DNA from 2 places in the Cnuibacter physcomitrellae genome. Region 1 is predicted to be linked to the other one. Evidence: predicted binding sites of a transcription regulator. Region 1 holds the regulator's gene; the other holds the start of a gene.
The links. The regulator HspR, encoded in region 1, represses chaperone genes until heat shock. The targets are predictions, from matches to a motif close to AAGTTGAGTCNNNNNGACTCAACTT.
Positions count from the first base shown of each region.

Region 1 (5,755 bases):
AGCCGGGCCGCATCCGACGCGCCGGGCGAACCCCACGACGCTGCCAGCGACGCGATGCCCGCCACGCCGAGGCCGTAGAGCATCGTGGCAGCGAGCGCGAAGCAGAGGCCCGCGCCGCTGAGGGCGATCGGAAGCTCGAGGCAGATCGCCAGGAGCACCGTCGTCGCCCACGTCAGCAGGGCGAGCGCGAGCCCGCCCAGCCACCCGGCCGCCGTCCTCCGCGCCGACCGCGGCGGGCCGTCCGGCAGGGGCGGTCCGAAGTCGCGTACGTCATCCACGTCCGGTCACCCCGCGACGTCACATCGTGGTGAGGCGCCGCGCCAGGCGGAGCCAGATGACGGCGCCGACGACGACGGAGAGGACGAGCGCAGCGGCGACCGTCACGAGGACGTTCGCCGTGAGCTTCGCGGATCCGAGACCGAACCACTGCGCGACGGTCGACAGCGCGATGCGTGCGGCAGCCAGGAGCGCGGCGCCGATCCCGATGCCGGCCCAGGTGACGGCGCCACGGCGGTCGACGTCGGCGAGGCCGAGGATCACCACACTCGAGATGAAGCCCGCGAGAACGGCGATCAGACCGACGGCGGCGATGACCACGCCCACCAGGGGATCGGCCTCGATCTGCGGGATCTCCACGGTGACGGTCACGCCGGGCGGCGGCTGGAACCCGGTTGGATCGAACGACGACACATACGCCGCCGCGACGAGGCTCAGCCCGTCGCCGAGCGCGACACCCCCGGCGCCCATGAGCCCGAACCCGACCGCTCCGGCGATCAGGGCGCCCCTCGTCCGCTTCGCGCGCACCGCCTCTCGGGCGTCCTCCGAGATTGGCGCGTGGTCGATCGAATCCGTGTCCGCCATCGAACATGATGACTCCTCTACTTCCGTACGTCAACTCAGTCGGAAGGACCCCGTCGGGTGCAGACCGCCGCATCCCGCACCCACGTCGCCTCAGCGGCCAGGTCGGATCGCAGCGCGGCGGATGGCAGCGGCGTAGGAGTCGAGTACGTCCAGGATTCCGGGGTGCTGCCAGATCCGGTTCCGAGCCCTGCCGGTCCGCTCGACCAGGACACCCCGCTCCGTGAGCGCCGTGAGGGCTCGGAGGGCGGTCATCTCGCTGAGCCCGAGGGTGGCCTGGAGGTAGCGGGCGTTGACGACCGGCTGACCGATGAGGGTCGGGAGCACCCGCCACGCCGCGGCCTGCGAACGGAGTCCCTCCAGCTGCGATCGTGAGAGCTCGAGCTCGCGCCGGAGATCGTCGACGAGCACCCGGCCTGTCGCAGCGGCGTACCGCGCGGCGGCTGCGAACCGATGGATGATGGGCCCGGCGTCGCCTGCTCGGTACGCCTGCAGGTCGCCGAAGTACCCCTCGGCATCCGTCAGCAGTCCGGCCGAGAGGGGGACGGTCGCGTGAGCGGCCAGCCCCTTCGACCTCAGCATGGCCTGAGCCAGGGCTCGACCGGTTCGGCCGTTGCCATCGACGAACGGGTGGATCGTCTCGAACTGGGCATGCGCGACGGCGATCTGCACGAGCGCCGGGAGGTCATCCCGGGCGGCGAAGTCGAGCATGTCCTCGATGGCCGGCCCGATCAGCGGATGCTGCGGTGCGATGAACTCGGCACCTCTCGGGCCCGCGGTATCGCGGTTCCCGATCCAGACCAGCTCATCCCGGAATACCCCTGCATGCTCCTCGTAGCCCGGCTGAGCGAGAAGAAGCTCTCGCTGCATGGCGAGGATGCTCGCCGCGTCGAGCACATCGGAGAGACGCAGCGCGGCCTCCATGGCGCGCACGTTGCCGACGACGGCGCGGGCGTTCGTCCTTTCGCTCTGGTCGAGCTCCGCCAGCGCGAGCTGCCTGGCGGAGACCGTCAGCTGTTCGATCTGCGAGCTCGAAGCGCTCTCCGTCCTCAGCAGGATCGAGGCCATGGGGCCGAGAGTCGGATCCTCGGCCCCGAGCGCGGAGACCGTGTGCGCATCGAACGACATGAGAGCCGCCGACGCGTCCACCACGTCGGCCGTCAGGTCTGCGGGCAGAGCGGGCACCCAGGCCGCGATTCGCTGCGGGACGGCGGACCGGTAATCCCCCGTCTGCCGGGTGACCTCCGCCCGAGAGAACAGAGCAGGATGCTGTGGCCGCCAGTGGTGCGTCTCGTACTCGAGCGCGGGCACGGGCACGTCCTGCACCTCGCTCACCTCGAGATCTGTTGCCACGTCGTGATTTTACTAACAGTTACGCCCGTAAGTGTTAGTAAGCGTCCGTCCAGCTGTCACTTCTACTCAGTCGAGCGGGGGGAGCTCGGCGGGGTGGGGATGGGCGGCGGGGCGCCAGACGACGAGCTCGGTGCGGCGGGAGGTGCGGGTGCCGTGCCGGAGGGAGACGGTCTCGCCCTCGACGGACGAGGCGAAGACACGGCGACCGGGGCGGTTGAGCACCTCCTCGGCGAGCGCGGACTCGAGCTCCTGCACCCGGGCGGAGAGCGCGGACACCTGGTTCTCGAGCTGCAGGATGCGGGCGATGCCCTCGAGGGAGACGCCCTCGGAGGAGAGGCGGGCAACCTCACGGAGCTGTGCGACGTCGCGCATGGAGTAGCGGCGCGACTTCCCGGCGGTGCGTCGCGGTGAGACGAGCCCGATCCGGTCGTACTGCCGCAGCGTCTGCGGATGCATGCCGGCCAGCTCGGCGGCCACGGCGATCGCGAAGAGCGGGGAGTTCTCATCCATGCGTCACGTCACCTCCAGAACGACGGATGCGCCGAGTGGCGACATCCTGCCCCTCCCGGGGTGCGGGAAGGGCGGAAGGTCGCCACTCGGCGAGAGAGCGGGGCATGCCTACTCGTGCGCCTTCGCGAGCAGGTCGGCGCGCGGGTTCTCGTTCGGCTCCGCCTCGCGGAAGGCCTCGAGGGCCTCCCGTGCGGCCGGGGACAGGTGCGAGGGCACCGCGACCTGGACGACGGCGAGCAGGTCTCCCTTGCCCTTCGACGTCTCGACGCCACGACCCTTCACACGCAGCACGCGACCCGACGGGGTGCCCGGCGCGACCTTGAGCTTCACCGGAGCGCCCCCGAGGGTGGGGACCTCGATGGTGGCGCCGAGGGTGGCCTCGACGAACGTCACCGGCACCGTCACCCGGAGGTTGAGGCCGTCGCGTTCGAACACCGGATGCTTGCGCACCGACACCGTGAGCACGATGTCGCCGGACTCGCCGCCGTCGGGCGAGGGCTCGCCCTTGCCGCGCAGCTTGATCTTCTGACCGTCGGAGACCCCGGCCGGGATCTTGACGGTGATCGGCTTGCCGTCGGAGGTCTGCAGCTTGATCGTGTCGCCCTTCACCGCAGTGACGAAGTCGATCGTCGTACGGGCGGTGACGTCGCGACCGCGCTGCGGTCCGCCGTAGCCGCGGAAGCCACCGGTCGAGGTGCCGAAGCCCCCGCGACCGCCGAACAGTCCGCCGAGCAGGTCGTCGTAGTCGCCGCCCTGCTGGTAGCTGTAGCTCGTGCGCCCGCCGCCGCCTCCGCCGAACATGCCGCCGAAGACGTCCTCGAAGCCGCCCGCGCCCTGGCCGCCCGCGGTGAAGCGGGCGCCGGAGCCCATGGCCCGGATCTGGTCGTACTCCTTGCGCTGCTCAGGATCGGACAGGACCGCGTAGGCCTCGCTGATCTCTTTGAACCGCGCCTCGGCCGCCGCATCTCCGGGGTTGGAGTCGGGGTGGTACTGCCTGGCGAGCTTGCGGTACGTCTTCTTCAGGTCTGCCTCGGAGACGTCCTTCGACACACCGAGCGTCGCGTAGAAGTCCTTGTCGAACCAGTCCTGGCTAGCCATGGGGCACCGCCACTACGACCTTCGCGGCGCGTAGCAGCGTCGACCCGAGGTAGTACCCCGACTCCACGACGTCGGCGATCTGCGGCTCGGTGACGTCGTCACTGGGCTGCTGGAAGATCGCCTCGTGCTTCTGAGGGTCGAACGGCTCGCCCGCCGCCGCGAACGGCTTGAGGCCCACCCGCTCCACGCCGGACCGCAGCTTCTGCGCGATCGCGGTCAGCGGTCCACCCTCGACGAGATCGCCGTGCTTCTCGGCACGGTCGAGGTCGTCGAGCACGGGAAGGAGCACCTTCACGACGTCGCCGACGGCGCGCTCGCGCTCCACCTCGCGGTTGGCCTCCGTGCGGCGCCGGTAGTTGGCGTACTCCGCCGTGGTCCGCTGCAGGTCGGCGAGACGCTCGGCGGCCAGCTCCTCGGCGGAGCTCTGGCCCGAGAGGAAGCTCAGGTCGGCATCCGTCAGGGACGTCTCGACGTCGGGGCCCTCGGCTTCGATGAAGCCGGGCTCGCCGGACTCGGGGGCCTGGTCGGCCCCCGAGTCGGCAGGCTGACGAACCCGACCCGTCTCGGGGTCGATCCTGCGCTTGTCGCGGATGATCGGCTCCTCGCGGTCCTCGTTCTCGGGACCGGTCTGGTTCTCGTCAGTCATGATTACTTCTTCTCGTCCTCGTCCTCGACGACCTCGGCGTCGACCACGTCGTCGTCGTTGTTCGACGATCCGTCGGTCGCACCCTCAGCACCGGCGCCGGCAGCGCCCGCACCCGCATCCGCCTGGGACTGCGAGTAGATGGCCTGGCCGAGCTTGGTCTGCGACTCGTTCAGCTTGTCGAACGCCGTCTTGACGGCGGCGTCGTCCTCGCCCGCGAGCGCGGTCTTCAGGGCGTCGACATCGGCCTGGACGTCGTTCTTGACGTCCTCCGGCAGCTTGTCGGCGTTGTCCTTGATCAGCTTGTCGGTCTGGTACGCCAGGGTCTCGGCCTGGTTGCGGACCTCGGCGGCCTCGCGACGCTTCTTGTCGTCGGCGGCGTGCTCCTCGGCCTCGCGGACCATGCGCTCGATGTCCTCCTTGGGCAGCGACGAGCCGCCCGTGATGGTCATCGACTGCTCCTTGCCGGTGCCCTTGTCCTTCGCGGAGACGTGCACGATGCCGTTCGCGTCGATGTCGAAGGTGACCTCGACCTGCGGGATGCCGCGCGGAGCCGGCGCGATGCCGGTCAGCTCGAACGTCCCGAGGTTCTTGTTGTCGCGGGTGAACTCGCGCTCGCCCTGGAACACCTGGATGGCGACCGACGGCTGGTTGTCGTCGGCGGTCGTGAAGGTCTCGCTCCGCTTGGTGGGGATGGCCGTGTTGCGCTCGATGAGCTTGGTCATGATCCCGCCCTTGGTCTCGATGCCGAGGGACAGCGGGGTGACGTCGATGAGGAGGACGTCCTTACGCTCGCCCTTCAGCACGCCGGCCTGAAGCGCGGCGCCCACGGCGACGACCTCATCCGGGTTGACGCCCTTGTTGGGCTCCTTGCCACCGGTGAGCTTGCGGACGAGCTCGACCACGGCGGGCATGCGGGTGGACCCACCCACGAGCACCACGTGCGCGATGTCGTTCACGGAGACGCCCGCCTCGGCGATGACGTCGCGGAAGGGCTTCTCGGTGCGAGCCAGCAGGTCGCTGGTGAGCTCCTCGAACTTGGCGCGGGTCAGCGTCACGTCGAGGTTGGCGGGGCCGTTCTCGGTCAGCGACAGGTACGGCAGCGTGATGCTGGCCGACATGCCCGACGAGAGCTCCTTCTTCGCCTGCTCCGCGGCCTCCTTGAGGCGCTGGAGCGCGATCTTGTCCTTCGAGACGTCGACGCCGGTCGTGTCCTTGAAGTTCTTGATCAGATAGTCGACGATCCGCTGGTCCCAGTCGTCTCCACCGAGGCGGTTGTCACCCGCGGTGGCG
Region 1 is NZ_BMHD01000001.1:2,421,818-2,427,572, forward strand. Features, by position in the region: gene IEX69_RS11375 (hypothetical protein) at 1-278, opposite strand, end outside; gene IEX69_RS11380 (hypothetical protein) at 298-861, opposite strand; gene IEX69_RS11385 (Fic family protein) at 952-2,211, opposite strand; gene IEX69_RS11390 (heat shock protein transcriptional repressor HspR) at 2,278-2,721, opposite strand; gene IEX69_RS11395 (DnaJ C-terminal domain-containing protein) at 2,830-3,819, opposite strand; gene IEX69_RS11400 (nucleotide exchange factor GrpE) at 3,812-4,465, opposite strand; gene dnaK (molecular chaperone DnaK) at 4,468-5,755, opposite strand, start outside.

Region 2 (5,755 bases), 460 kb from region 1:
CACCACTCGCCGCGGCGTGCGCTGATCCTGCTCACAGTGGCCGCGACACCTGCCGCGGTGAGAGCGATCAATGCGCCGGCGATTCCAAACAGACCACCCATCGCAGGACTTGTGGCGAAGTCGGCCAGAACGGATCCGTCACGGTCAGCGGCGGCAGCAGATGCCAGAGCGCCCAGCCAGCTCCCAATCCCGTCAGGAGTGCGATCGGGATGAGCCACCACCACTGCTTCACAGACCTCCTCCTGGTGCGCGAAGCCTATGAGCTACTGGGGCGAGGGAACCGGGAGCATTTTCTACTCAACCGGTGAGTGGCGGCGTGGCGTGTGCACGGACGCGCAGCCGTTAGTCGAGTTGATCCGACCCCTGCGTGACAGCACCAGCGCGGTTTCCGTGGCCCCTCATGCTTGCATTGGGCACCCGCTTCGACCGGGCCCCTCAACGGGGGCTGGACCCGTCCAGTCCCGACCCGTAACGTCCATGCGGGGGAATGAACCGGGTCATGCGCGGGGGCGCTGGCGGTACCGGTCCCCGGAACGAGAGGGGACCCGACGATGTCGTCACCGAATCCGCTGCAGGGCTGGTATCCGGATCCGCGAGATCGAACTCGCATGCGCTACTGGGACGGAGCACAGTGGGTCGGTGAGTCTCAGCCGATGGCGACGCCGGCCGCGAAGTCCGCGGGCTCGAGGGCCTGGCGTCCGACCCTCATCACCTGGATCATCGCCGCGGTCGCGCTCCTCACCGCCATCATCGCGGCGGCCACGAACGGCTTCGCGGGATTCCTCGTGATGCTCGGGCTCTTCGCGCTCGCGGGAGGCGTCTGGACCCTCGCCACCCGCAAGCCCGGCTGGCTCAACCTCGCCGGTCGGCGCGTCGCAGCGGTGGCGGTCACTGGTGGAGCGGTCGTCGCGTTGCTGCTCGGCGCGCTCGTCGCTCCGAGCCAGGCGAAGCCCGGGCCCGACATCGCGGTGGGCGTCTCGTCGAGCGCGACACCCTCGGCGACTGCGGCTCCCTCCGCGAAGCCTTCCAAGACACCGACCCCCAAGCCGACACCGGTCACGAAGACGGAGACTGTCGAGGTCTCCGAGCCCGTGCCGTTCGCCTCCACGAGCTACGAGGATGCAAGCGTCGACGCCGGGTCGACCGTCCTGGTGACCGCGGGAGTCGCCGGAACCAAGGTCTCAGTGTTCAAGGTCACGACGGTCGATGGCGTCGAGACGTCGCGAACGTTGGTCTCGGAGACGGTCACCGTCGCTCCGGTCGACGAGGTCACGGCGATCGGGACCCGCCAGCCCGAGCCCGTCGCGCCTCCCGCCGCCGCGGAGCCCGAGCCGGTCGCGCAGGGTGGCGGATGCGATCCGAACTACTCGGGATGCGTCCCCATCGCGTCGGACGTCGACTGCGCTGGCGGAAGCGGCAACGGCCCCGCCTACGTGAGCGGTCCGATCGAGGTCATCGGGACGGACATCTACGACCTCGACCGCGACGGCGACGGCATCGCCTGCGAGTAGTCGCGATGCAGAGCCAGATCACGTATCCCGGCCCACCCCTCAAGCACCCCGAACTGGGGTGGCGGCGCGGAGCATCGATGTCGGCGCATTGACCTATCGTCTTCGTAAGGGGATGTCCGAGGGGGACTGACAATGGAGTTCGAAGAACGACTCGCCGCGCTTGCAACCAAGGTGCAGAATCAGCGAGACGCAATCCAGACGGAAGAGGCGACGAAGAACGCGTTCGTCATGCCGTTCATCTCGACGATCTTGGGGTATGACGTGTTCAACCCGCTCGAGGTCGTGCCCGAGTTCACGGCGGACGTCGGCGTCAAGCGCGGCGAGAAGATCGACTACGCGATCATGCGCGACGGCGAGGTTCAGATCCTCATCGAGTGCAAGAGCTCGACTGGGCAGCTGAAGATCGAGCACGCCAGCCAGCTGTTCCGGTACTTCGGTGTCACGAATGCGCGCATCGCGGTGCTCACGAACGGCGAGGTCTACAACTTCTACACCGACCTCGATGCGCCTAACCGGATGGACGAGAAGCCGTTCCTGGTCCTCGACCTTGCGGACATCGACGAGACGCTTGTGTCCGAGCTCAAGAAGCTGACCAAGGACGCATTCGACCTCGACTCGATTATCAGCGGAGCCGAAGAGCTCAAGTACGTGGGTGCCCTCAAACGAGAGATCGCTGGACAGTTCAGGGATCCGTCAGACGAGTGGGTGAAGTTCTTCACGAGCCGCGTCTACGACGGCGCCTTCACGCAGAGGGTGCGCGAGCAGTTCTCGACGCTAGTCGCGAAGGCGTCGAAGCAGTTCCTCACCGAGCAGGTCAACGATCGGCTGAAGACAGCCCTCGGGGCCACGGCACTTCCGGTCTCCTCCGGCCCCGCAGCAGCAGAGGCGATTCAGAGTCAGCCGGTGGCTGAGAACGATCTCGATCGGGACACTGAGATCGAGACCACTCTCGAGGAACTCGAGGGTTACCAGATCGTGAAGGCGATCGCGTGCGCCGAAGTGAAGCCGCACCGCGTTGTTCATCGGGACGCAAAGTCCTACTTCGCGATCCTCCTCGACGACAACAACCGCAAGCCGATCGCGCGCCTGCACTTCAACGGGAAGAAGCAGAAGTACCTAGGACTGTTCGACGCGGAGAAGGTCGAGACGCGTCATCCGATCAACGCTCTAGACGACATCTACGAGCATGCGGAGTCGATCAGGGACGCGGTCAGAACGTACGCATAGCCGTGGCTGAACTCCAACAGAGCCAGCGAGTGGCCTTCGTTGTCGAAGCGGATGCCGCAGGGAGTCTGCTCAGGGATGCCAGGTACCTGATTTCGAGGATGCGCTATGCCGTCAACGATGTCCACTCCGTCCTGGCAGTAGGTTCGATCGGAGTCGAAAAGTTGCTCAAGCTCAGTCTCGGCGCTGCCCGTCTGCGGGATGGTAGCCCCTGGCCACAGTTGTCTGAGCTGAAGAAGGTCGGTCATGGCGTCGAAGCCCTCGACCAGACAGTGCGCGCAGAGCTCGAGGCCGGAATAGTCGACGCAACCCGGCCTCATCAGATACGCGATGCCCTCAATGAGCTTGATGCCGATTCGACCTGGCCCAGGATGGTCGCCGCTTTCGACAACTATGGGCGCTCCGGTCGCTTTCATTTCCTCAACTGGCTCGCTGACGGACCCGATTCCGCATCCTCGCCGTTCGGGGAATGGCAGGACCTCGAAACGCACGTCGCCCACGAGCGTCCAGAACTCGCTCTCGCCTGGCGGTCAGCCGACGCCAGCGATCGGGCCGAGGCCCGGTCGACGACGAACGAGATCGCGCTGAGATCACTCGCGACGTGGCAAGCGGCGCTCTATGCGGGCTGGCGGAACGGCGCGTTCGGGGATCTGGCTCAGCAGTCTTCCTCGGCGATCAAGCCTGAATAGCGGTCTCGATCCCGTAAGAGTTGACGGGTCGAATCCTCCTCACATCACTCGCGGTCCAAGGCCCCCGGGAATAGTGGCCGCCCCCGCGTGTTGTACTTGAGCGTAAGGCACTCAAGTTTCAACGCAGGAGGACACGTGCCCGAGAACTTCGGACCCGAAGAGGGCGGCAGCAACTCGTTCGACGAGTTCCTGGCCCGCTACCTCGAGGGCGAGCGCGCCGCGCGATCGCAGCAGCGCTCCATCGACATCAGCCGCTACATGACGCGGCGCACCCAGGAGCTTCTGGCCAAGGCCGGCCGCTTCGCGCTCGAGCAGGGACAGAACGAGCTCGACGCGCTCCACATCCTTCGGACCATCGTCACCGAGCAGCCGGCGAGCGACGCCGTGCAGCGCCTCGGCGTCGACCCGAAGGCGATCGCCCGCGCGGCCGACGAGCGGCTGCCGCAGTCCCAGGCGGGAACCAGCACGACCAACGCGCCCGCGATCACCCCGTCCGCTCAGCGCGCGCTGTTCCACGCCTACCAGGTGGCGCGCGCGTCCGGATCGACGTACATCGACCCCGAGCACCTCTTCTTCGCGCTCGTGATCAACCAGGACTCGCCCGCCGGGCAGGTCCTCGAGAACGCGGGCGTCACCCCCGAGGCCCTCACCTCCGGGATGCGCGAGGCACAGAACCAGCAAGGACAGCAGACGAACACCCAGACCAGCACCCAGCAGGGCACGGACCAGGAGTCCGACACCCCGATGCTCGACCAGTTCGGCACCGACCTCACCGAGATGGCCCGCGAGGGCGACCTCGACCCCGTGATCGGGCGGCTGGACGAGATCGAGCAGACCGTCGAGATCCTCTCGCGCCGCACGAAGAACAACCCCGTCCTCGTAGGCGAGGCGGGCGTGGGCAAGACCGCGATCGTCGAGGGGCTCGCCCGCGCGATCATCGAGGGCGGTGTGCCCGAGCAGCTGCAGGACAAGCGCGTGATCGCGCTCGACCTGCCCGCGATGCTCGCCGGCACGCGCTTCCGCGGTGACTTCGAGGAGCGCCTCACCAAGCTCATGGACGAGATCAGCGCCCACAAGAGCGAGCTGATCGTGTTCATCGACGAGATCCACACCGTGGTCGGGGCCGGAGGGTCCGGATCCGGTGAGGGCATGGATGCGGGGAACATCCTGAAGCCCCGCCTCGCGCGCGGTGAGCTGCACCTCGTCGGTGCGACCACGCTCAAGGAGTACCGCCAGATCGAGAAGGACCCGGCCCTCGAGCGCCGATTCCAGCCCGTGACGGTGCCCGAGCCGTCGATCGAGGACTCCGTCCTCATCCTCACCGGACTGCGCCCCGCGTACGAGGAGCACCACGGCGTCACCTACACCGACGCCGCGATCCGCTCCGCCGTCGAGCTCTCGCATCGGTACGTGACCGACCGCTTCCTGCCCGACAAGGCCATCGACCTCATCGACCAGGCCGGCGCCCGGCTTCGCCTGAAGCTCGGCAAGCGGGCCGAGGAGATCGACACGTCGTCGTTCTTCGCTCAGCTCGCGACCCTCGAGGCGGAGAAGAACTCCGCCGTGGCGGCCGAGCACTACGAGGAGGCGTCGCGCATCCGTGACGAGATCGAGGACGTGCAGCAGCAGCTCAACGACGCCGTCGCGCGCCGCGCCGCTGCCGCAGCCCGCGAGGGCGGTTCCGCCGGCGACCCGATCGTCGACGAGGCCGAGATTGCGGCGGTCATCTCGCGTGCGACCGGCATCCCGGCCTCGCGCCTCGGTGACGCGGACCGCGAGCGCCTCGCCGTGCTCGAGACCGAGCTGCACGAGCGCGTGATCGGACAGGACGACGCCGTGGCCGCCGTGGCCAAGGCCGTGCGCCGCAACCGCACGGGCATGGGCGACGCCGCGCGTCCGGTGGGCTCGTTCCTCTTCCTCGGCCCGACCGGCGTCGGCAAGACGGAGCTGGCGAAGTCGCTCGCGGAGTCGCTGTTCGGCGACGCCTCGGCGATGGTCCGCTTCGACATGTCGGAGTTCGGCGAGCGCCACACCGTCTCGCGGCTGATCGGCGCCCCTCCCGGATACGTCGGCTACGACGAGGCCGGGCAGCTCACCGAGCGCGTGCGCCGCAACCCGTACACCGTGATCCTGCTCGACGAGATCGAGAAGGCCCACCCGGATGTGTTCAACCTGCTCCTGCAGGTGCTCGACGACGGGCGCCTGACGGATGGCCAGGGCCGCACGGTCGACTTCCGCAACGCCGTCATCATCATGACGTCGAACCTCGGATCCGAGTTCCTGGCCTCGCGGTCGGGCGCCATGGGGTTCGTGGCGACTCAGCCGGGTGAC
Region 2 is NZ_BMHD01000001.1:1,962,507-1,968,261, forward strand. Features, by position in the region: gene IEX69_RS09110 (hypothetical protein) at 1-218, opposite strand, end outside; gene IEX69_RS09115 (G5 domain-containing protein) at 552-1,511, shown strand; gene IEX69_RS09120 (type I restriction endonuclease) at 1,644-2,738, shown strand; gene IEX69_RS09125 (hypothetical protein) at 2,741-3,424, shown strand; gene IEX69_RS09130 (ATP-dependent Clp protease ATP-binding subunit) at 3,560-5,755, shown strand, end outside.
Region 2: a site for HspR is predicted at 3,518-3,542, ahead of IEX69_RS09130 (ATP-dependent Clp protease ATP-binding subunit). Genes of this name have one in related genera too.